DNA from 3 places in the Micromonospora sp. NPDC004336 genome. Region 1 is predicted to be linked to each of the others. Evidence: riboswitches for the same ligand, from Rfam matches in the RefSeq annotation. Region 1 holds a riboswitch; each other region holds the start of a gene.

What was found. A riboswitch is a leader RNA that binds a small molecule or an ion and turns the genes downstream of it on or off. The one in region 1 is predicted to bind cyclic di-AMP.
Region 2: linked by a shared signal. The riboswitch ahead of ACWENR_RS27035 (C39 family peptidase) and the one ahead of ACWENR_RS12955 (NlpC/P60 family protein) in region 1 are both predicted to bind cyclic di-AMP.
Region 3: linked by a shared signal. The riboswitch ahead of ACWENR_RS05060 (coiled-coil domain-containing protein) and the one ahead of ACWENR_RS12955 (NlpC/P60 family protein) in region 1 are both predicted to bind cyclic di-AMP.

The regions. Positions count from the first base shown of each region.
Region 1 is NZ_JBSGDY010000047.1:231-5,863, reverse strand. Features, by position in the region: gene ACWENR_RS12965 (C40 family peptidase) at 33-1,046, shown strand; gene ACWENR_RS12960 (N-acetylmuramoyl-L-alanine amidase) at 1,141-3,162, opposite strand; cyclic di-AMP (ydaO/yuaA leader) riboswitch at 3,401-3,536, shown strand; gene ACWENR_RS12955 (NlpC/P60 family protein) at 3,549-4,589, shown strand; gene dcd (dCTP deaminase) at 4,644-5,222, opposite strand; partial or broken gene ACWENR_RS12945 (pyridoxamine 5'-phosphate oxidase family protein) at 5,301-5,633, shown strand, end outside.
Region 2 is NZ_JBSGDY010000198.1:241-8,870, reverse strand. Features, by position in the region: gene pseI (pseudaminic acid synthase) at 1-407, opposite strand, end outside; gene ACWENR_RS27060 (GNAT family N-acetyltransferase) at 404-925, opposite strand; gene ACWENR_RS27055 (glycosyltransferase family 2 protein) at 922-2,172, opposite strand; gene ACWENR_RS27050 (polysaccharide pyruvyl transferase family protein) at 2,262-3,587, opposite strand; gene ACWENR_RS27045 (hypothetical protein) at 3,749-4,240, shown strand; gene ACWENR_RS27040 (hypothetical protein) at 4,433-5,191, shown strand; cyclic di-AMP (ydaO/yuaA leader) riboswitch at 5,477-5,618, shown strand; gene ACWENR_RS27035 (C39 family peptidase) at 5,850-6,680, shown strand; gene ACWENR_RS27030 (alpha/beta fold hydrolase) at 6,784-7,527, shown strand; partial or broken gene ACWENR_RS27025 (CDP-glycerol glycerophosphotransferase family protein) at 7,553-8,630, opposite strand, start outside.
Region 3 is NZ_JBSGDY010000012.1:61,794-71,473, forward strand. Features, by position in the region: gene ACWENR_RS05045 (hypothetical protein) at 1-613, shown strand, start outside; gene ACWENR_RS05050 (helix-turn-helix transcriptional regulator) at 711-1,046, opposite strand; gene ACWENR_RS05055 (carbonic anhydrase) at 1,233-1,997, shown strand; gene ACWENR_RS05060 (coiled-coil domain-containing protein) at 2,108-3,127, opposite strand; cyclic di-AMP (ydaO/yuaA leader) riboswitch at 3,132-3,262, opposite strand; gene ACWENR_RS05065 (YibE/F family protein) at 3,429-4,781, opposite strand; gene ACWENR_RS05070 (hypothetical protein) at 5,111-5,884, shown strand; gene ACWENR_RS05075 (DUF305 domain-containing protein) at 5,966-6,589, shown strand; gene ACWENR_RS05080 (metal-sensitive transcriptional regulator) at 6,733-7,035, opposite strand; gene ACWENR_RS05085 (heavy-metal-associated domain-containing protein) at 7,186-7,395, shown strand; gene ACWENR_RS05090 (hypothetical protein) at 7,424-8,428, shown strand; gene ACWENR_RS05095 (heavy metal translocating P-type ATPase) at 8,441-9,680, shown strand, end outside.

The DNA of each region.
Region 1 (5,633 bases):
GGCGCCCGGCGGTCGGGTTGCAAAAGGAGTCGGTGCCGGTGGCAACCATGCCCCCTCATCGTCACGCACCGGGACGGTCTGCTCGTCCGGGTGGCCTGCGCCGGGCCGCCCACCGTCTGCTCACCCTGGTCGCCGCCGCGGTCGTCGGCGCCGGCGCGATCGCCGCCCCCGCGTACGCGGAGCCCTCGGTCGACGAGATCGAGGCGGCGATCGACAAGAAGTGGGAGCAGTTGGAGCCCACCATCGAGCAGTACAACAAGGTGCGGGCGCAGCTGAAGGTCAACCGCAAGAAGTCGGCGGACCTGCAGAAGAAGATCCAGCCGTTGGCGCTGGAGACCGAGCTGGCGATGGACCGGGTCGGTGACCTCGCCTCCCGCTACTACATCTCCGGCCCGTCGCAGGAGATCGGCGCGCTGCTGGTGAGCGCCAAGCCGGACGCGCTCACCGAGCAGCTGACCCTCCTCGACCGGCTGGCCGCGAACGAGCGCCGGCAGCTCGAGGGCGTGACCAAGGTCCGCGAGAAGTACGACGCGGAGAAGCAGAAGCTCGACGCGCTCATCGTCTCGCAGACGAAGCAGCAGAACGACCTGGCGGCGAAGAAGAAGCAGATCGACGCCGACATCAAGAAGCTCGAGGCGTCGCTGCCGGTGACGACCGTCAAGACGGAGAAGTGCCCGACCATCAACGGCGTGGTCAGCGACGCGGCCCGGACCGCGATCCGGACGGCGTGCGCCCAGGTCGGCGACCCGTACGTGTGGGGGGCGACCGGCCCGAACTCGTTCGACTGCTCCGGTCTGACCCAGTACGCCTACAAGGCGGCGGGCATCCACCTGACGCACTTCACGGGCGCCCAGTGGAACGAGGGCAAGGCCATCCCGCGCTCCGAGGCGCGCCCGGGTGACCTGGTCTTCTTCTTCAGCGACCTGCACCACGTCGGCCTCTACCTCGGCAACGACAAGATGGTGCACGCGCCCCGGGCCGGCAAGCCGGTAAACGTCTCCAGCATCAACACCATGCCGGTGGCCGGGTTCCGCAGGCCCGGCTGATCCGGCGCACCACCGCGCGAGCGGGCCCCCGGTCGAGTCGACCGGGGGCCCTCGTCGTGCTCGGGCCGGCCTGCGCCGGGACCGTCGGGACGGGTCAGCCGGGCGCGCCCAGTGGGGACGGCAGCAGGTTCACGTCGGCCAGGTCGACGTACATGATCCGGTGTCCGAACTGGATCTGCACGTACCTGTTGTCGCCGCGGATCACCGTCCAGTCACCCGGTGCGGATCCGTCGAAGGTGACGGCCCGGTAGTACTCGCCGGGGAGCACGGTGCCGACGGCGTACCGCTGGCCGGCGGAGAGGGTGTACTGGAGCGGCGAGATCGCCTGGTAGGGCACGCCGGCCGGGTAGGCCGCCTGCTCCGGGTAGGCCCGGCCGTAGACGGGGATGGTGGCCTTGCCGGCCTTCGGGGTCACCACGAAGCCGACGGACCACTTCGCGGTCGGCTTCGAGGCGGGGTTGTGGAACCACGCCTTCTGGCCGAGGTACCAGATCGCGGTCCAGTCTCCCTGCACCCCCGCCAGGGCGTACGTCTGCCCCGCCGAGGCCCGGGCCCCGTGGTCGGAGACGTACATGGTGTTCGGGGTGCCGTCGGGCCGCAGCGCGATGTCGTTGACCAGCGGCGCGTCGTGGCTCGGCGCGCTGTGCAGGATCACCGCGGAGGAGCCGCGCAGCGGGCACGGAGCCACCGGCGGCGGCGGGTTCGGCACGCCCGGCGGCTGTCGGTTGCAGCCGGTGAACTCCGGCTGGTTGGTGGCGAAGTCCGGGTCGATGGTGACCAGCCCGGTGTGCGGCGTGCCGGTTGACCTGAAGGGCGCCCGGAGCAGGTCGAAGTAGTGCGACCAGTCCCAGTACGGGCCCGGGTCCCAGTGCATGCCGCGCACGGTCGACGCCACGGTGCCGGGGACGTTGTCGTGCCCGATGATGTGCTGCCGGTCCAGCGGGATGTTGTACCGCAGTGCCAGGTGGCGGACCAGCTTGGCGGAGGTGCGGTACATCGCCTCGGTGTACCAGGTGCCGTGCCCCGCGAAGCCCTCGTGTTCGAGGCCGATGGACTTCGAGTTCACGTACCAGTTGCCGGCGTGCCAGCCGACGTCCTTGGTCTTGATGTGCTGGGCGATGTGGCCGTCCACCGAGCGCAAGGTGTAGTGCCAGCCCACCCGCCGCGGGTCCTTGACCAGGTTGACGCTCGGCCCGAAGTAGCCCTCGGTGTCGTGGATGACGATGTACTCGATCTTCTGCCGGTTGGGCCGGTCGGAGAGGTCGTGGTTGCCGTAGTCGCCCGCGCCGGGGCCGTACTTCTCGTAGGGCGCCGGGATCCACTCGCAGGAGATGGTGTCGGGGCACTCCAGCCCGTCGGGCCGGGCGAGCTTGCGCAGGTTGAGCCGGTCCAGCCAGGTGCGCTGCGGCTGCACCACGCGGGCGGGCAGGCTGACCCGCTGCCCGTCGTCGGTGAGCCGGCTGTCGCCGGTGTTGATGGTGCCGTAGACCTCGTCGGCGAAGGCCGCCGCGGCGTCGGCGCTGTCCGCGCCGGAGTAGCGGGCCACCGCGCCGTACCAGGCCGCCGGGTCGGTGTCGGCGCCGACCGGGGCGCCGATCTCCCTCTGGTACGCGGCCAGCAGCGCCGCCCCGCCCCGGATGTTCGCCGTGACGTCGGTGCGCAGTGCCTCCTCGCTGGCGCCGGTGAGCTCGGCGGCGGCGTCGAGCGTCCGCAGCGCGGCCTCGGCGGGGGGTGCCGCGGGCGGCGGCTCGTGCGCCTCGGCCAGGGACGGGCGGGAGTCGTCGCCGCGCGGGTCCTCGGTGCCCTCGTCGTGGTGGGTGCCCCCCGACTGGGCGGCGACGTGCTCCGCGTCGGTGAGGTGCATCGGTCCGTAGCCGCCGCTGGTGCTCGGTGTGCCGGCGTTGGTGTCCCAGCGGGACTGCAGGTAGGAGACTCCGAGCAGGACGCTCTCCGGCACGCCGTACTCGGCGGACGCGGCGGCGTACTGCTGCTGCCGGTCGGCCGTCGGCGCGGCGGCGGCGGATCCGGCGGCGGTGAGCGGCGTCGCCGCCAGAGCTGCCGCGACGGCGGCGGCCAGCAGGACGCGTCTGCTCCTCGATGTCGCTGTCAGGTGCATCAGACCCCCAGTTCTACGGGCGGATGTGGGGTCACCTTCGCTCCGGCCGGCGGCTCTCGTCAATACATTTCGATCTCTCTATTCAACAGGAAGAAAATCTTCGTTGCCGGGGTTGCGCGTTCCCTCGGCCCAGGTGAATACGGTGTGTCACGGCGCGACGGGTTGCGGATCGATAACGACCGTCTCTACTCTGGTCATTCGTCGGGCCGGTGACAGTCCGCCCATCCGGGGCGGTGACGGTCCGACACCGCCGAGTCGCTCCCGAGCGAGCCGGGGACCCAGGTACCCGGGGTGAATCCGCAGCCTCTGCGGTAGGGCGTCCCCTTCCCGCCCGAACCCGTCAGCTAACCCGGTAGGCGGTACGGGAAGAAGGAGTACGGACCCCGGTGGCACACCATGCCCCGCGGCCACCGTCGGCACGGCCGGTCATCGCCGGCCCGACGACGGCTGCGCCGCGCCCACGCTGGTACCGCTGCACCACCGCCCTCGCCGCCCTGGCCGCGTTCGCCGTCGTCCTGACCGGCGGCGCCACGGCGGCCCACGCCGAACCGACGGTCGCCGAGATCGAGCGCCAGATCGACGAGGACTGGAACAAGCTCGAACCGATCATCGAACGACACAACGCCACCCGCCAGGACCTGGCCGCCAGGCGCCGGCAGGCCGACGCGCTCGCCAGGCAGATCGCGCCGCTCCAGGAGCAGGTCGACCAGGCGATGGAGAAGGTCAACGCGCTGGCCGTCCGCGCCTACAAGGGCGAGAACGTCTCCGCCGTCAACGCCCTGCTGGGCAGCCGCTCGCCGGACCAGATGGTCGGGCAGCTCGAACTGCTCGACCGGTTCGCCCAGCACCAGCAGCAGGACGTGCGGCAGGTCGCCGAGCTGCGCGACCGGCTGGCCGCGAAGAAGGCGCCGCTGGACGAGATGGTCGTCCAGCTCGGCCGGACCGAGGCCCAGCTCGCGGCGAAGAAGAAGCAGATCAACGCCGAGATCGACCGGTTGCAGAAGTTGCGGCTGCGGATCTACGGCAGCGGCGGGGGCGGCCCGCTGCGGCCCGCCCCCTGCCCGGCCAGCTATCCGGGCGGCGGGGCCGGCACGGCGGTGAAGTTCGCCTGCGCCCAGATCGGCAAGCCCTACGTCTGGGGTGCCGAGGGGCCCGACTCGTACGACTGCTCGGGCCTGATGCTCGCCGCCTGGGCGAAGGCGGGTGTCTCGCTGCCGCACAACGCCGCGCAGCAGCGCCGGGTCACCGCCACCGTCAGCCGGGGCGAGCTGCGCCCGGGCGACCTGGTCTTCTACTACAGCGACCTGCACCACGTCGGCATGTACGTCGGCGGAGGTTGGGTGGTGCACGCCTCCCGCGCCGGGGTGCCGGTCAAGATGAAGAAGGTCGACGACGGCCCGATCCACAGCTACGGCCGGCCCGGCTGAACCGTGCGGAGGGCCCCTGCGCGGCGGGGGCCCTCCGCAGGCCCGCCGGTCGGGTCAGCGGGTCGGCCAGGTGCGCCAGTGCTGCCAGGCGCGGCTCGGGGTCGGGCCGCGCTGCCCCTGGTAGCGGGAGCCGTAGACCGCCGAGCCGTACGGGTGCTCGGCCGGCGACGAGAGCCGGAAGATGCAGAGCTGGCCGATCTTCATCCCCGGCCAGAGGGTGATGGGCAGGTTGGCCACGTTGGACAGCTCCAGCGTCACGTGGCCGGAGAAGCCGGGGTCGATGAAGCCCGCGGTGGAGTGGGTCAGCAGGCCGAGCCGGCCCAGGCTCGACTTGCCCTCCAGCCGCCCGGCGAGCTGGTCGCCGAGCGAGATGACCTCCAGCGTCGAGGCGAGCACGAACTCGCCCGGGTGCAGCACGAACGGCTCGCCCTCGGGCACCTCGACCATCGACGTCAGGTCGTCCTGCTGCATGGCCGGGTCGATGTGGGTGTAGAGATGGTTGTTGAAGACCCGGAACAGCCTGTCGAGGCGTACGTCGATGCTGGACGGCTGCACCAGCGTCGGCTCGAAGGGCTCCAGCGCGAGCGTGCCCGCCTTGATCTCGGAGACCAGGTCGCGGTCGGAGAGCAGCATCGGAACACCATAGCGAGCGATGTGCGTGACCTGCGTGTCGGACTACCTGTTCGTACACGTGTTCGATAGAATGTCGGCATGGCTTCCTGGTCCGAATTCGCCGCCGACGAGCCCCGCCTCGCCGACGGGATCCGCTCCCTCATGCAGCAGTACGGGCCGGGCTTCGGCTACCTGGCCACCGTCCGCGCCGACGGCGGCCCCCGGGTCCACCCGGTCTCCCCGGTGATCACCGACGAGGGCCTCTTCTGCTTCGTGGTCGACTCGCCGAAGCGCCGCGACCTGGAGCGCGACGGCCGCTACGCCCTGCACTCGTTCCCGCCGGAGGAGAGCGACGACGAGGCCTACGTGGCCGGCCACGCCCGGCCGGTGACCGATCCGGCCCGGGTGGCCCGGCTGGCCCGCAACCACCGG
Region 2 (8,630 bases), on a different contig from region 1:
GAGGCGATCTTGTACGCGGGCGCGTCCAGCCCCTCCAGCAGCTCCACCGCCGTCGCGTCGAAGGGCGAGGAGAACACGGTGAGGCCGTGCCGCCGGGCCCGCTCGAAGATCGGCGCGTGCCACTCGTACGGGGTGTGGGCCCGCTCGAAGAGCTGCCACAGGCGCTCGCCGCCCCACAGGTCGTGCCCGTCGGAGAGGCGGAACGCGGGGGAGTCCACGTCGATGGTGATGGTGTCCGGCCGGTACGTCTGGAGCTTGAGCGCGTGCGCCCCGCTGGCCGCCACCGCGTCGACGATGGCGAGCGCCCGGTCGAGGCTGCCGTTGTGGTTGCCGGACATCTCGGCGACCACGAGGGGTCGCTCGCCGGGGCCGACCGCGTGCGGCCCGATCTTGACTGTCGCCGTCATCTTCCTCTGCTCTTCTCCGTCCACACCACCTGGTGCGGCGTGCCGTCGATGTCCCGCTCGTAGCGCCGGACCTCGCGAAAACCGAAGCGCCGGTGCAGGGCCAGCACCGGCCGGTTGGCGGCCAGCGTCTCGCCGCCGAGCGTCCGCGCCCCGAGGGTGTCGAAGGCGTACGCGACGGCCGCCCGCTCCAGCGACAGCCACGCCGGCAGCAGCTCCCCCCGGGCGTCCAGCCCGCCGACGTCGAGGTAGAACCCCCAGGTGAGCGCGCGGTCCGGGGAGGTCAACCCGGCGAAGGTGACCACGCCGGCGGGCTCGCCGTCGTGCAGGTGCACCAGCACCCGCCGGTCCGGGTCGACGCGGACCCGCGACCACCAGGCGGCGTGCTCGGCCGGGCCGATCTCGTGGCTGGTCAGGCTCACCGCGCGCACCTGCGGGTGGTTGCGCCAGCGCAGCATCCGGCGCAGGTCCCCGTCGTCGGCGGGCCGCAGCGACCCGGTCGCCGTCGGCAGCCCGGTCATCGTCGGCTCGCCAGCGCGGCGGCCTGGTCCGTCGCCACCGTCCCGGCCGCGGTCCGCCCGGCCTCCGTGGCGTGCCCGGCCTCCGTGGCCGGCCCGGCGCGCCCGGCGTCCGTGGCCTGCGCGGCCTTTGTGGCCTCTCCGGCGGGTGCGGCGTCCGTGGCCGGTCCGGCGTCCGGGGCGGGGGTGGGCTCCGGGGCGGGGGCGGCCGGCGGGGTCGGTCGCCTGCCCCGGACCCGGCCGGCGGCCCGGTCGGCTCGGCGCAGCGTGGCGTACGCGAGGTAGCTGTTCCGGCCGACCAGCCGGTGCTTGAGCCCCGCCACCCCGGCCGGCGGCGAGTAGCCGGCGCCGGGCAGGTAACGGCGGTAGTGCTCGGCGACCCGGCGGAAGAACGCGCGTCGCAGCCGCGGGTGCAGCCGGCCGTCGTTGCCCGCCACCACCAGGTAGTGGCTGACCATCAGGGTGAACAGCTCGGCCCGCAGCCGGTCGTCGGGGGCGTGCCGGTCCAGCCAGTCGAAGAGCCGCTCGTACTGGTCGAAGGCGTCGAAGTGCCGCCGGCTGCGGGTCGAGGTGATCGCACCGAGCCGGCCCTGCCGGTAGAGGTAGCAGACCCGGTCCAGCACGGCGATCCGCTCGGCGCCGATGAGCAGGGGATGGCTGAACGGGATGTCCTCGTACCAGCCGGGGTGGAAGCGCAGCCCCAGCTCGGCCATGAACCCGCGCCGGACCACCTTGTTCCAGGCGGTGTGCTGCACCCGCAGCAGTTGCGGCCGGTCGGCCAGGCGGACCACGCCCGGCACGCCGCGCAGCAGGTGGCTGCTCGCGTCGACCTCCCGCCGGCCGCCCTCGTGCACCCGTAGGTGGTCCAGCATCAGCACGTCGGGCCGGTCCCGACGCAGCCGGTCCAGCACCGCCGGGATCGTGCCCGGCGGCAGCCAGTCGTCGCTGTCGACGAACCAGACGTACGCGCCGGCGGCCACGTCGAGGCCGGCGTTGCGGGCCGGGCCCAGGCCCACGTTGCGGGGCAGGTGCACCGTGCGGATCCCGGCCCGCCCGGCCGCGTACGACCGCAGCATCTCCCCGCAGCGGTCCGGGGAGGCGTCGTCCACGGCGACCACCTCCACCGCGTCGGCCTCGCCGGCCGGGACGTCGGCGCGGATCGACTCGAGGCACTGGTAGAGGTACGGCTCGACGCCGTACACGGGCACGACGATGCTCAGCAGCGGTGCTTGCGTCGGCTCAATGACCACGCCGACACCATCGACGGCGTGGATGGACGGCCCCGGAACCTCACGTTGCCGGCGAAGGTGAAGTCCCTGAACAGCCGCCCAGCGCGGGGTTAACGGTTCAGCATGCGGCGCACCGGGCTGCCCACGGCGCGCTTGACCCGGGAGCGCAGGCGCTGCTCGCGCAGCGCCTCCGCGTCCTGCCGAAGCTGCGCGTTGCGGTCGTGCAGCCACTGGATCCGCTCCAGCAGCACGTCGGGCGGCGTCGCGGCGGCCGGCCGCACGGCGGGCGGGAAGGTGGTGGCCCGCACCCGTGCGTCGAACCGGGCGGCGCTGTCGCCGTCGGCGAAGGCGTTGCCGAGGTCGTGCCTGGCGAGGAAGGCGAGCATCGTCTCGTAGCGCGCCTTGTGGCCCTCGACCAGCGCCGTGTAGTCCGCCTCCGCGTAGAGCTGGGCGGCGTCGACGTCGGCCGGCACCTCCTTCATCACCCGGTGCGGGATGTCGAAGTAGCGGGCGAGCTCCAGGGTGCGCGAGTCGTGCGCGAACAGGTAGCCGGGCGTACCGGCCACCAGCGCCGTGATGGTGCCGTGGATGCGGGTGCCGAACGCGAAGTCGAACCGGGAGAGGTAGTCCATCCAGGTCCACGGGTCGACGAACATCCGCACCTTGTCCTCGGTGAACAGCGGGTGCGAGGTGTGGATCGGGATGGCGCTGGACTTGCCCCGGTCCTCGGGGGCATCGCCGTAGAGCAGGGTGCCGAGCGTCTTGAGGTCCTGCGGCAGGTAGCGCAGGTTCGGGTACCGCTCGTGGTGCCGGGCGATGATCTTCGCCATCGACTTGACGTACGGCGAGACGGTGAGGGCGACCCGGTCCTCCGGCGCCAGCGCCGCCTTGCGCTTCGCCACCCGCAGGCTGTCGCCGTGCAGGAACATCGACGGGCAGCCGATCACGTCGACGGCGGAGAAGCCCAGGGTGCGCAGATAGCCCTCGGTGATCTCACCGCGTACGCCGATGCTGTGGGAGCGGTCGAGCACCGCCTTGACGAACCGGGTCACCACGTCGTCGATCGGGCGCAGGTATTCCCGGTCGCCGTTGACGTCGGTCTGCACGCCCACGCCGAGCACCACGACCGGGATCTTCAGCCGCTCGACGAGCTTCGTCATCAGCTCGATGCGGTGGGCGTAACTGCGCCGGAAGGCGTTGGCCAGCGGGACGACGTAGACGTCGTACCGTTCGTTGATCATGTCGGCGTCGCGCGGGTTGACCTTGAACTCGGTCGGGGTGATCTCGGCGGTGGCGGTCTGCAGCAGCTTGTGCGCGGCATGGCTGAAGACGAGGTTGCCGTTGTTCTCGCCGATCCAGTTCGCCTCGTGGGACTCCTCGGGGGAGTAGACGTCGAAGGGGCCCTTCTTCGCCCGCATCAGGATCCGCTGGTGCATTCGCCTCGCCTCTCGTCACCTCCGGGTCACGGCATACTAGGCCACCCGGCGGACGAGGCACAGCGCCGCCCGCGCGAGCGCCCGTCCACCTGGCCGGAGCGGTCCGTGGCGACACGCCCGGCGGCGATGCGGACCGGCGGCGTCGGCGGTAGCGTGGTCGCGTGCTGCCCGTCGTGCTCACCTGTCCCCTGTGGTGGGTGGCGCGGTGGGCCGCGCGGCTGCTCGCCGGGCTCGCGGTCGCGGTCGCGTTCGCCGTCGGCGCGGGGGCGCTCCCCGCCGCCGCCTCGGCCCCCGCCGGTCCGCCGTCCGCCGCCCCGGCCCCTGCCGTGACGCTCCCCGCGCATGTTTCCCCGGGCAAGACGGGCCCCGTCCCGGCGGCCTCCCTCGCGGTGCCGCCGTTCGCGGCGGCCTCCCTCGCCGTGCCGCCGTTCGCGGCGGGCCTCGCTCCGGCGGTCGCCGTCGGCCTGCCGGGCCCCGGCGTCGGCGACCGCGAGGCCGGGGGCGCCGACGAGCGGGCCGCCGCCGGCCCCGTCGCCCTCGCCCCCGCGGCCGATCCGGGCCCGGCCGCGGCGACGATCGCGGTCGGCCCGGCCATCGACCCGGCCCCGCGCGTCCCGGGCACCACCGGCCCCCGCGCCCCGCCGCGCGGCTGAGCCGCACCACCCCCGCAGGGCCGGCGACCGGCCCCGGGACCGTGTCCGCCCCAGGCGTCGGCGAGGGCCTGCCGCTGCCTCAGGGGCCGCGAGGTGCCCCTGCTTCGCCTTCCACCCCATCCGCACCCGTCGGGCCGCGCCGCGCCGCCGGGTGCCCCCGCTGCCGCACTCGCTACCCGTGAGGTGCCGACCATGGAGAACGTCCTCTACCAGTTCCTGATCGGGGTGCCACGGGCCGCCGCCATCTGGTCCGCCCTGCTCCTGCTGGCCCTGACCGTGCTCGCCGTCCTGGTCGCCCGCCCGGAGCGGGTCCCGCCCGCCGACGCGCCGGCCGCCCCGCCCGCCGACGACCCCGCGACCGAGGCGGCCGACCTGCGCCGCTACGCCGAGGAGGTGGCCGTCGCGGCGAACCGCGCCGCGCGTACCGCCCGCCGGCTGCGGGCCGACTGGCTCGCCGCGCAGGAGGCGGTCGACCGGGCGTGGCAGGCGTACGACGAGGCGGAGACCGCCGCCCGCCGGTTCACCGGGGCCGCCCTCCTGCCTGCTCCGCGCACCCCGCGCACGCCCGCCGAGTACGCCGCCCGCGAGCGCTGGCTGCACCACGCGGCGATGGCCGCCCACTGGCGCGGCGACCTGACCGCCCGCCAGCTCAGCGACGTGTTCGGCCACCGGTCGGGCTGGGATCCCCGACGGCACCCGGCGGAGCAGGAGATCGTCCTGGCCCGGGCGGTGCGCGACGCGAAGCGGGCCGCCTACCGGGCCGCCGCCGAGCGGGAGCGCCTCGCGTGGCGGGACGCCGACCTGGCCGCCGAGGCGGCCCGCGCCCTGGCCACGGAGGCGTACGCCGCGGCGGCCCGGCTCCGGCCGGGCCGGCTCCCGGCGGCCCGCGCGGTGGCGGCCGCGCACCGTCCCGCGCCCGCCGCGCGCTGGCGCCCCGCCCGCGTGGGCTGAGCGGCGGCATTTCGGTGACGCCGGTCACAGCGGAGCCGAAACGGTCATCCGGCGCGGCCCGGCCGATTTTCGCCGGCGATCCGACGCCGATTGTCGGCCGCTCGTCCGGTTGTCGCCCGAAGGCGCGCGTGGAAACGGTCGTCCCATTGAGTCACGTCAGTGTCGAGCTGCCCGCAAAAAAGTCGCGCGATCAAGGTTTAGGCAGGTGGGAGCGGGTTGGCAGGCCGCCGACCGGCCAGTAATGTCGGCGCGTCCGGTGCGGTACCCGTTCGCAAGAGGCGACGCCGCGCCGACCCGCCTAATCGTGCACAGGCGAGCCGGGGACCCACTGCAACATCGGGGTGAATCCGCGGGCTGCGGCCCGTGGTAGGGCGTTCTTCCCGCCCGAATCCGTCAGCTAACCCGGTCGGCGGTGTCGGAAGGAGTTCCATTCCTCGTGCAGCACCCAGCCACCCCCCGCCGCCGCCTCCACGGCGCCGCGGTGCCCGCGCTCGCCCGGCCGTACGCCACGAGCTGACCCACCGGTCACCGCCCGTCGCCCGGCATCCCGGGCGCATCCCCTGAGTGGTCCACCACCGCCGGACGCCGTCCGTGCGGTCGGTTCCTCCTGCGGTGAGGAACCGACGGCCGCTCACCCCCCGAGCCCGTGGAGGAAACCATGAAGCACCACCTCAAGCGACAGCTCCGCCGCCTGACGTCCGAGCGTCCCTACCAGGTGGCCGCCGCGTCGGCCGCCGCGCTCGTGCTGGCGTCCGGCACCGGCGCGCTGCTGGCCGACGGCGACGCCTCGCCGGCCGCCGCGCAGGCCCCGGCGGCAGTGACCGAGCTGCGTGACGACACCGCGGCCTCCCGTGGCGAGGCCCGGACCGCGGCCGTCCCGTCGACGGCCGCCCCGGCCACGTCCGGCGCTCCCTCGGCGAGCGCCACCAGCACCAGGCCGGACCCCGACGTGACCCGGAAGGCGGAGTCGCCGAAGCCGCCGAAGTCCAAGACCCTGGACTACGACTACCAGGCCCAGACGACCTTCTACAACTGCGGTCCCGCCGCCGTCCGGCACGCCCTCAGCGCCGCCGGCGTCGCCCGCAGCCAGGACGCCCTCGGCGCCCAGCTGGGCACCGACGAGATGGGCACCGACTCCGCCGAGGACACCACCCGGGTGCTGAACGCGACGGTGAAGGGCGACCCGTATCGGACCCGGATGATCCCGGGCAGCGCCGCGACCCCGGCGCAGATGGACCGCCTCCAGGCCGACGTGGTCGCCGCCGTCGCCGGCGGCCGGGGTGTCGTGGTGAACGTCGCCGGCAGCGCCACGGACACCGAGGGGGGCTGGCACTCGTTCCCCGGCGGCCACTACGTCGCCGTCGTGGGCTACCAGGACGAGGGGCGGCTGGTGAAGATCGCCGACTCGGCGAACCCGGCGACCGCCTCGTACTGGATGTCCACCATCGCCCTGGCGAACTGGGCCGCCACCCGCGGCTACTCCGCCTGATCGACACCCGTCGGGCGTCGGCCCCCACCCGGGGCCGGCGCCCGATGTCGTCTCCGGGTCACGGCCCTCGCCGGGGCGGCCGGCGGGTGGCACACTGCGGGCCATGGTCGATGAATCGGGTGACCGGGACGGCCGGCGGGTCCTCCTGCTGCTGCACGGCATGGGCGCGACCGGCGACGTGTGGCTGCCCTGGGCGCCGCTGTTGGAGCGCCGGTGGCCGGGCCGGTGGCTGGCGCCCGACCTCGCCGGCCACGGGTGGTCGCCGCCGCTGCCGGCGTACTCGTTCGCCGGGCTGGCCGACCGGCTCGCCGCGGGGCTCACGGCGGGCGACCGGCTCGTCGTGCTGGGGCACTCCCTCGGCGGCGTGGTCGGGCTGGCGCTGGCCGCCCGCGCCGCGGGGCTGCCCGTCGACGCCGTGGTCGGGCTCGGCATCAAGGCCGTCTGGTCCCCGGCCGAGCTGGCCAGGGCCGGGGAACTGGCCGGCCGCCCGGTGGCCTGGTTCGCCGGCCGGGACGAGGCGGCCCGCCGCTACCTGCGGGTGGCCGGCCTGACGGGCCTCTTCGCGCCGGACCACCCGGTGGTCGAGGCCGGGCTGCGGCAGGTGGACGGCCGCTGGCGGCTGGCGATGGACCCGGCCGCGTTCGCGGTGGGCGAGCCGGACCTGCCCGCCCTGCTGGCGGCGACCGACGTGCCGGTGCTGCTGGCCCGCGGCGAGCACGACCCCATGGTCACCGACGCCCAGCTCAAGGAGTTGGGCGTACCGGTCGCCACCCTGCCCGGCCTGGGCCACAACGCCCACGTCGAGGACCCGGAGGCGGTCCTGGCCCTCGTCGACCCCTACCGCTGAGAGCCGCGCCGTCCCGGGCGGCGGGTCAGGCGCTGGGGGAGAGGGTCGCCTCGTCCGGCTCGACCGGCAGGTCGGCCCCGCCGGCGGCGCGTGGCACCGGCGGGTTCCAGCCCGCGTCGAGCTGCCGCCGGGCGGCGTCGAGGAACGCCTCGGCGTACGAGTCGGCGGGGAAGTCGCCCAGGTAGCGGGTCCGGGTGGCCCAGCGGGCCGAGGCCAGCGGGTCGGTGTCCAGCAGCGCGGTCAGCACCTCGTCGACGTTTGCCATGTCGTGGCGCAGCACGTATCCCGAGCCGGCCAGCGGGAAGCGCTCGGCGAACCGGTCGCCCTCGCCGCCCATGTCCGTCACCGCGTACGGCTTGCCCGAGTAGAGGTAGTCGGAGATCACCCCGGACACGTCGGAGACCAGCGCGTCCGAGCGGTTGGCGCACTCGGCCAGGGTCAGCTCGCGGGCGGCGGCGCCGAAGACGTGCGGCCGGCCGGTGCGGGCCCGGTCCGCGGCCAGCAGCTCGGTGAGCCGCCCCAGCTGCCGCGCCGAGGCCGGGTTCTGCGACGTGTAGGGGTGGGCCCGCAGGATCACCGTCGCGCCGCGCGCCAGCAGCCCGCGCAGCAGCGCCTCGGCCACCGGCAGGGAGCAGTAGTTGGCGTCCGCGTGGTGCCCCGTCCAGGTCGGCGTGTAGAGCACCGTCGGGTGCGGGAGGCCGCGCGCCGGCTCCGGCCGGACCTCGATCGACTCGACCTGCGGCCGGCCGACCACCACGAACTTCTCCGCCGGGATGTCGACGCCGGCGCGGGCGTACCGCTCGACGGCGGCCTGGCCGGCGACGAAGATCCGGTCGAAGATGGCCGAGACCGGGTTGGCGCTGGGCGCCTTGTCGCTGTCGCCGTGGTGCAGCTGGACGTGGGTCAGCTGGGTGAAGCGGATGCAGTGGCTGTTCTTCGCGCCGTGGTTGACGTAGAAGGCGACCCGCAGGCTGGGCACCAGCGCCTCGTCCATCGCCTTGAGCGTCGGGCAGTAGACGACGGGCGCGGTGGTGGCAGCGGCGACGGCGGGCAGGAACTCCGGCTCCCGCAGCATGACCAGGAACGGCCGGCCGATCCGCTCC
Region 3 (9,680 bases), on a different contig from region 1:
TGCCGGGGGCGGTGGCCTGGTCGTCGGGCGCAGTCGGCAGCAGGAGCCGGTGGGGCTGCGCCTGTTCCGGGCCGAACCGACGCGGTTGCTACTGACCGGCGGCGTACGCTGCGCCGAACTGCTCGCCTTCCGCGCCCTCGCGCTCGGTGCCCGGCTGTTCATCCAGACCGCCCGCGAACAGGAGTGGGACTCCTTCCTGCGGCGCTGCGTCATCGGCCGGGACGTCGCCTCGTTCCTGCCGCCGGGCGTTCCGCCGCCGACCGCGGCCAGCCCGACCGAGCCGCAGCTCATCGTGATCGACACCGGCCCGGTCACCGGCCCTGACTCGGGCCTCAGCGCGCCTTGGCGGGCCACCCTGGTGGTCCGCGACGACCTGGCCGGCTGGGATGTCGAGGCGCTGGTACGCAGCGACATCGTGCTGCTCCAGCGGTTGGTGGAGACGGAGGCCGCGACGGCGGCGAGCGCGTTGGGCCTGGCGAGTGTGCAGAGTTGGTTCACCCAGCTGCACCCCGAGATGGTCGGCCTGATCACCAAGGGCAAGGTGCAGTGGGTGATGCTCAGCATGACCCCCACCGAACGCCAGCTGATCGGCCCCGTCGCCCGCGGCGGCTGACCGTCCGGCCCGCCGGGCGCCCCGGCCGGATCCGGACCACGACCAGGAGTTCCGGGACGAGCAGGCCTGCCAGCTCAGGCCGCGTCGGCCTGCGGCCTCAGGCGCGGTCGGCGCCCTCTGCGTCGTCGTCCGCGAAGAGGGCCAGCAGCGCGCCGACCTGTCGGTCCGCCTCGGCGGGGTGCCGGAACCGGCCGGCCGGGTTGAGCGTGTACTCGTTGCGCCGGCCCACCCGGGTGCGGTACAGGTAACCGCCGGCCTCCAGGTCCGCGACGATCGCCTGGGCGGCGCGTTCGGTGACGCCCACCTCGTCCGCGACGTCGCGCAGCCGGGCGGTGGGGTTACGGGCGATGGCGAGCAGCACGTGACCGTGGTTGGTGAGGAACGTCCAGTTCCGGGTGCTCCCGTTCTCCCCTGTCGTCGCCATGTCGCCCATCGTATGGCGGACCCTTCGGGTTTTCCGCCGGGCCCTCGCCCGTCCCCGCCGGGTGCGCACAAACATATGAAGCGCATATCACGCATCCCTTGACGTACCTTCGGGTGCGTGTGAACGTGGGGACAGCCCGCGTCCAGCGTCGGCCGGGATGACCAGGTCTTTCACGTGAGGGGCAAGGTGAGGGAGATGAGTCGTCCCGGATCCCCCGGCACTCGGCCGGGCCCGGAGCAGGATTCCGCGCGGCCGGCCACGGGAGCCGCCGCCGTAGGGGCCGCGTCGGACACTCCGGCCGATCCCGCGCAGGCGCTCGCCGAGCTGCACGCCGGCAACCGGCGCTTCGTGACCGGCGCCCCGCGCCACCCCAACCAGGACGCCGGGCACCGCGCCGCGGTCGCCGACGGGCAGCACCCGTTCGCGGTCATCGTCGGCTGCTCCGACTCCCGGCTCGCCGCCGAGATCATCTTCGATCGCGGCCTCGGCGACCTCTTCGTCGTCCGCACCGCCGGGCACACCGTCGGGCCCGAGGTGCTGGGCAGCGTGGAGTACGCGGTGACGGTCCTGGGCACGCCGCTGGTGGTGGTGCTCGGGCACGACTCCTGCGGGGCCGTCCAGGCCGCCCGTGCCGCGGACGCCACCGGCGCCCTCCCGCCGGGGCACCTGCCGGCCGTGGTCGACGCCGTGGTGCCCAGCCTGCGCCGCGCCGCGGCCGAGGGCGTGGACGACATCGACCGCATCGTCGACATCCACATCGGGTGCACCGTCGAGGCGATGCTGGACCGGTCGGCCGTGCTCGCCGCCGAGGTGGCCGCCGGGCGGTGCGCCGTGGTCGGCATGTCGTACCGGCTGGCCGCCGGCGAGGCGCGGGTGGTGGCCTCCGTGCCGGCCCACCTGGGCGCGGCCGACGGGGCGCGGGCCGCCTCCGACGGGGCCCACGCGGCTGCCGTCGCCTGACCCGCGCCACGAAGCGACGACGGCCGCCTCGGCTGCCGTCGCCTGACCCGCCTCACGAAGCGAAAGGGCCGCCCCGCGGACGCGGGGCGGCCCTGTGTCGTCGTACGGCGTCAGAGCAGTGACACGTGCACGTGGTCCGTGTGGTTCGACGGGCCGCTGTAGGACTTCCAGCCGGTCGCCGGGAACCAGATCTGCCGGTTCCAGATCACGTAGTAGATGCCGAGCCGGTCGGCGTTACGCACCAGGAACGCGGTCAGGTTGTTGCCGTACATGTAGGTGTCGTCGTTGTGCCAGGGGGAGAAGCCGCTGCGTTGCAGCGACCAGTCGCAGGCCCGGCCCTTCGGATGCTCGTACGGCCCGCCGGAGCGGTAACAGCCCACGAACCGGTTGAACCCGGCCCGCTTCACCTCCTTGTACATGTGCAGGGTGCGCGCGGTGATGCAGCCGGAGGTGGTGGGGTCGTCCTCGGTGCAGGACAGCGGCTTCCAGTCGCCGTCGGAGGTGCGACCCGGCCCCATCCGGGCCACCGGCGAGGTGGCGACCACCTTGCCGCCGGTCAGCCCCCTGCCGCCGACGAGCGCGAGGGCCTTCTCCGCCTCGCGCTTGCCGCGGGCCATCTCGTTGGTCAGCTTCGTCTGCTCGCGGACCTCGGCGTCGAGGGCCAGCTTGGCCTGCTCGGCACGCTTCTTGACCGCGTTGACCTCGGCGAGCTTCTTGGAGTTGACCAGGTTCAGCTCGTCGAGCGCGGCGGCGCGTCGGACGAACGAGTCGGGGCTGGCGGTGTCCAGCAGCATCGACACCGCGCCGATCCGCCCCGTGCGGTAGGACTGGGCGGCGATCTGGCTCACCTGCGGCGCCAGCGCCGCCAGCTCGGCCTGCGCCCGGTCGACCTCCAGGGCCAGTTCGAGCTGGCGCTTCTTCGACTTCGCGAGCTTGGACTTGGCCTGGACGTAGCTGCGGTTGCGCGACTCGATCAGGTCGTTGAGCAGCTTGGGTTCGTCGTCCCCGTGCCCGGAGGGCTGGGGCGGTGTGGTTGGTGCGGCCGCCGCCGGGAGGGGCCCGACGAAGACGGCCAGGGCGGCGATCACGGCCACCACAGGTGTCAACCAGCGGCGTAGGGGTGCCGTCACAGTGTTTCCTTCCGTCGACCGCCGACCGGGTTAGCTGACGGGTTCGGGGCGGAAGTGGCCCCTACCGCTGTCGCGGATTCACCCCACGTACCTGGGTCCCCGGCTCGCCTGGTGGCGATTGGGCGGCGGCACCGCAGGCGCCGCTGCGCGCCTTCGGCGGTGACCGGCAGCGAGGTTACCCGACAGCCCTCCCGGGGATCTACGTCCCTAAGCCGACTAAATGCGTTATTTCGTAAGGGCGGAGGGTGACCAGTGACGCGTTTATCAGGCGAGGGGTCCTGATCGGTCACGCTGAGGAGTGTCACCATGCGGTGTCCGTGCTCCCGTCTCGGTCCGGCCACCCGGCGGGGGCGGCGGAGGGCGCCCTGCCGGCGCGCGGCCCGCCGAGGGCCTCGAGCGCCTCGGAGCGGTCGGCCGCCGGCCGGGGAGCCGGCGGGGTCGGGGCGGCGCCGTCGGTGGCGGACCCGCCGCCGCGCCGGCCCGCCGTGGTCACCAGGGCCGCGAGGCCGGTGGTCAGCGGCACGGCGGCGATCAGGCCCAGCGTGGCGACCGCGCTGCGGACGATCTCCTGGGCCAGGAACTCGCTGGTCAGGATCTGGGTCACCGCCCGGGAGTCGGCGGTCAGCAGGAGCAGCACCGGCAGCGAGGCGCCGGCGTACGCCAGCACGATCGTGTTGACCGTGGAGGCGATGTGGGCGCGGCCGACCCGTGTCGCCGCCCGGTAGAGCTGCGTCCGGGACAGCCCGGGGTTGGCGTGCGCCAGCTCGCCGACCGTCGCGGCCTGGGTCACCGTGACGTCGTCGAGCACGCCGAGGGAGCCGATGATGATCCCGGCGAGCAGCAGGCCGTGCAGGTCGACGTCGGCCTGGAACATCGACAGCGTGGTGGCGTCCTCGCTGCCGAAGCCGGTCAGGTGCGTCGCCGCGGTGGCGATCGTGCCCAGGATCCCGGTCAGCACCAGGCTGCCGAGCGTGCCGAGCACGGCGACCGAGGTCTGTGCCGTCACCCCGTGCGTCAGGTAGAGCACCACGAACATGATCAGAGCGGCGCCGACGACCGCGACCAGCAGCGGCGAGCGGCCGGCGCTGATGCCGGGCAGCACGAAGGTGAGCAGGATGGCGAAGCTCGCCGCCAGGCCGGCCAGCGCGGCGAGCCCGCGCCAGCGCCCGAACGCGACGATCGCCGCGGCGAAGAGCGCCACCAGCCAGAGCAGCGGCTCGCCGCGCTGGTGCTCGGCGATGTTGTAGGTGCTCACCGAGGGGTCGGCGGGGTCGGTGAGCTGGACCAGGATGATCTCGTCGCCGACCTCGACCGTCGGCGCGCCGGGCCCGGCCGGCACCGGCGTCTCCACCTGCTGCCCGGCGGCGGGGCCGTCGTCCACCCGCACCGTGACGGTGCCGCAGGGGCCCGCCGCGGCCCCCGGGGACCCCTCCGGTGTCTCCGGGGTGGGTGGGCACGGCTCGGTCACCACCCGCGTCACCGTGCCGTGGTGGCGGGGCGGGTCGGCGCCGGGAGCCGCGTCGGGGGCGTCCCACGGCCAGAGCGCCAGGGCCGCGACCAGGGTGGCGACGAAGAGGGGCACCACCGTCGCGACGAGGATCCGGCGCACCCCCGGCGGGGCGGACGGTGCGGGACGGGTGTGGTCGGCGCCCATCGAGTGTCTCCCAACGATTCCAGGGCGGGGTACGTGCCGGCGGGCCGGTCGGTTCAGCGGCCCGGGTCGACCGCCGCGCCGGATCCCCCCGGGGTGGCGGAGCGGTGACGCCCCGTGCCCGCCCGGCGGGCGCGGGACCGGGCGGTGGGTGCCGCCGCCCGACGCGGGTGGCGACGCGGGCGGTGCGGATTTCGGAGGCTCACCGGCCGAATGGTAGCCATCCCGACATCCGGCCGCAGGTCGTGCGGGCTGGTGTCGAGGCGCGGGCCACCGCCGGTTGCGCGGGTCGCCCCGGAGGAGAACCGGCTGCGGCCGGCTAGCGTGGGGGTGTGCGGACGGCGACGGCGACGGCGGGGCGATGGGCGCGGATCCCGCTGCTCGTCGGCACGCTGCTCGGGCTCGCCGCGATGCACACCCTCGGCCACGGCACGCACGGCACGGGCCACTCCGCCGACGCCGCGACGCACGCCGACGCCGCGACCCGACCCGCTGCCACGGCGCCGCGCTCCGCCGCCGAGTCCGCGCCGCACTCCGCCGCCGTGACGCGGGCCGCCGCCGTGACGGGAGCCACTGATGCGACGCGGGCCGCCGACGTGGTGACGCGGGCCGCCATCGCCGTGACGCGGACCGCCGACGTGGTGCCGCGGGCCGCCATCGCCGTGACGCGGACCGCCGACGTGGTGCCGCGGACCGCCGCCGCGACGCATTCCACGGTCGCCGCGACGCGCGCCGCGGACACCGGCCCGCACGGCGGCGAGGCACCCGAGCGGCAGACCGCTGTTTCGTACGCCGCCGCGGTGGCGCCGCCCCCGGGCCTCGCCCGTCAGGCCGTCGCCGGGGGCGCGGGCTGCCCGGGCGACTGCCCGCACGAGCGGCTGCTGCCGTCGGGCGGGGCGGGCGGCGGGTTGCCGTGGTGGGGCGTGTGCCTGGCGGTGCTGGGGGCGCTGGCCGTCCCGCTGCTGCTGGCCGTGCTGCTGCTGGCGGGCGTACGGGCGGTCGGGCCGCTGGGCCGGGCGTCGGGCGGGCCGGAGCGGTCCCCCCGCGCCCCGCCGTCCGGGCCGGTCGGCCTGCGGCTCGCCACGGTCTCGGTGCTGCGCAGATAGGACGCCCGACGCGACCCGGTCTCCCCGGGTCCGCGTCCCGTCGTGCTGCGTACGTTCCGACACCGAAAGGCTCAGAAAGTGATCACTCGTACCCTTGCGCGCCGTGCCGCCCTGGCCGGCGTCACCGTCACCGCCGCGCTCGCCCTGACCGCCTGCGGCGGCGACGGGCACCCGTCTCCGGGCATGCACGGCACGCCCGGCGGCACCGGCCCGGCGGCCACCGCGTCCGGCCCGGCCGCGTTCGGCGACGCCGACGCGATGTTCGCCCAGATGATGATCCCGCACCACCGGCAGGCCGTCGAGATGGCGGATCTGGCCGCGACGCGGGCGGCGGACCCGGAGGTCAAGCGGCTCGCCGCGGAGATCAAGGCCGCCCAGGCGCCCGAGATCGCGACCATGAGCGGCTGGCTGTCGGCCTGGGGCCGGCCGGTGCCCTCGCCCGGCGCCGAGATGCCGCACATGGACCACGGCATGCCCGGAATGATGACCGACGCCGAGATGACGAAGTTGGCGGCGGCCTCCGGTCGGGAGTTCGACCGGCAGTTCCTGACCATGATGATCGCCCACCACGAGGGGGCCGTCACGATGGCCCGGGACGAGCTCTCCCGGGGCGTGAACGCGGAGGCCAAGGCCCTGGCCGGGCAGATCGTCGCCACCCAGCAGGCCGAGATCGACACGATGCGCGGGATCCTCGGCCGGCTCTGACCCGCGCCCCCGGCGCCTCATCCGGCGCCCGGGCCCCCCGGCGCGCCCGGAGCCCCGGACGGGCCCGCCCCGGCGCCTGATCCGGCGCTCCGGACGGATCCGCCCCGGCGCCCCCCTGCGGGGCGCCGGGGTCGGCGGGCGGGTCAGCCGCGCTTCATGAGGCGGCCGACGGCGGCCATCATCTCGGTGGCCATCTCGTCGGCCCGGCCCTCGGCGGCACCCTCGTGCATGCAGTGCCGGGCGTGCCCGTCGAGCAGGCCGAGCGCGACCTTGTCCAGTGCGGCCTGGATCGCGGAGATCTGGGTGAGCACGTCGATGCAGTAACGGTCGTCGTCGACCATCTTCTCGATGCCCCGGACCTGCCCCTCGACGCGGCGCAGCCGGGCCAGCAGCTGGTCCTTGGTGGCGGTGTATCCCCTGGTCGGGGTAGGCGTCGGTGTGGTCATGGGATCGAGGATAGCGTACCCCTCGGGGGTATGGTACGGTCCTTCGTGCCGGGAATACCCCCACCGGGTACCGGTACAAGGCAAGAGGCCCGTCCGCCTCCGCATTACCCCTGGGGGGTATATGCTGGAGGCGTCGAGAGGAGAAGTTCGATGGTCACCACCACGTACCAGGTGCAGGGCATGACCTGCGGGCACTGCGTCAGCTCGGTCAGCGCCGAGGTCGGCGCGATCCCGGGCGTCAGCGACGTCCAGGTCGACCTCGCCACCGGCAAGGTCACCGTCACCAGCGAGAGCCCGCTGGACACCGACACCGTGCGCGCCGCCGTCGACGAGGCCGGCTACGACCTCGTCGGCGCCTGACGGCGGCACGGGGAAGACGAGGTACACCATGAACACGGCGACGAAGCTGAGCGGTTTCGCCCTCGGCCTCGCGGCGGTGTTCGGCGCGGCGTACGGGGTCGGCCACGTGGCCGGCCCCGTCACCCCCGCCGCCGACACCCGCCACGACGCCGGCGGCGGCCACGCGGCCGCCGGCGACGCCGGACACGGCGGCGACGAGAGCGGGGCGGCCCAGCTGCCCGGCGGGCTGCTCGTCTCCGACCGCGGCTACACCCTCCGCACCGTGGCCGCCCCGGCCGGGCAGTTCGCCTTCCGGGTCACCGGCCCGGACGGCCGGCCGGTCACCGGCTACGACGTGGCCCACGACAAGCGCATGCACCTGATCGTCGCCCGCCGCGACCTCTCCGGCTTCCGGCACGTGCACCCGGAGATGACGCCGGACGGCACCTGGCACGTCGACTCGCCGCTGGGCGGGCCGGGCGTCTGGCGGGCCTTCGCCGACTTCACCCCCACCGGGGGCGAGGCGCTGACCCTCGGGGTCGACGTGACCGTCCCCGGCGTGCTGACCGAGCGGCCGCTGCCCGCCCCGGCGACCAGCGCCACCGTCGACGGCTACACCGTCACCCTCGCCGGCACCCCGGAGCCCGGCCGCACCGCCGAGCTGGCCCTGACCGTCAGCCGCGACGGCGCGCCGGTCACCGACCTGGAGCCCTACCTCGGGGCGTACGGCCACCTGGTGGCGCTGCGCCAGGGCGACCTGGCGTACCTGCACGTGCACCCCGACGGCGAGCCGGGCGACGGGCGGACCAGGCCCGGCCCCGAGGTGAGGTTCTTCGCTGAGGTGCCGTCGGCCGGCGCCTACCGCCTCTACCTGGACTTCAAGCACGACGGCGTGGTGCGGACCGCCGAGTTCACCGTCGTCGCCGGCGCCCCGACCGGCCCGGGCGCCGCCCCGGCCGCGACGGGCACCCCGGCGGCGCCGGGCACCCCCGCCGCCCCGATCTCCCCGACCGCCGGCGCCGACCACGGCGCCCCCGGCCACGGGCACGACTGACGGGACCCCGTGATGACCACGAAACCCCTGCTGACCGCGCCGAACCAGATCGAGCTGGCGATCGGCGGCATGACCTGCGCCTCCTGCGCCGCCCGCATCGAGAAGAAGCTGAACCGGATGGACGGCGTGGCCGCCACGGTCAACTACGCCACCGAGAAGGCCACCGTCCGGTACGCCGACGACGTCACCCCGGACGACCTGATCGCCACGGTGGAGAAGACCGGCTACACCGCCGCGCTGCCGCCTCCGCCGGCCTCGGCCGGCACGCCCGAGGCCACCGAGCCCGTCGACGAGCTCCGGGGTCTGCGCACCCGGCTGCGGACGACCGTGGCGCTCACCGTGCCGGTGGTCGTGCTGGCCATGGTGCCGGCCTGGCAGTTCGAGTACTGGCAGTGGCTGTCGCTGACCCTGGCCGCCCCGGTCGTCGTCTACGGCGGCCTGCCCTTCCACCGGGCCGCCTGGATCAACCTGCGGCACGGCGCGGCGACCATGGACACCCTGGTCTCGGTCGGCACCCTGGCCGCGTTCGGCTGGTCGGTGTGGGCGCTCTTCCTGGGCACCGCCGGGGAGCCGGGGATGACCCACCCGTTCAGCCTCGACATCAGCCGCACCGACGGGGCCGGCAACATCTACCTGGAGGCGGCGGCCGGGGTGACGGCGTTCATCCTCGCCGGCCGCTACTTCGAGGCCCGCTCCAAGCGGACGGCCGGCGCGGCCCTGCGCGCCCTGCTCGAACTGGGCGCGAAGGACGTCGCGGTGATCCGCGACGGCGCGGAGACCCGCATCCCGGTCGACCAGCTCGCCGTGGGGGACCGGTTCGTGGTCCGCCCCGGCGAGAAGATCGCCACGGACGGGGTGGTCGACGAGGGCACCTCGGCGGTCGACGCGAGCATGCTGACCGGCGAGTCCGTCCCGGTCGAGGTCGGCCCGGGCGACGCCGTGGTCGGCGCGACGGTCAACGCCGGCGGCCGGCTGGTGGTGACCGCCACCCGGATCGGCGGCGACACGCAGCTGGCCCAGATGGCCCGGCTGGTCGAGCAGGCGCAGACCGGCAAGGCGGCGGTGCAGCGGCTCGCCGACCGGATCTCCGGGGTCTTCGTGCCGATCGTGATCGCCCTCGCGGCGGGCACCCTCGGCTGGTGGCTCGGCACCGGGGCGGGCGCGACCGCCGCGTTCACGGCCGCCGTGGCGGTGCTGATCATCGCCTGCCCGTGCGCCCTCGGGCTGGCCACGCCGACCGCCCTGCTCGTCG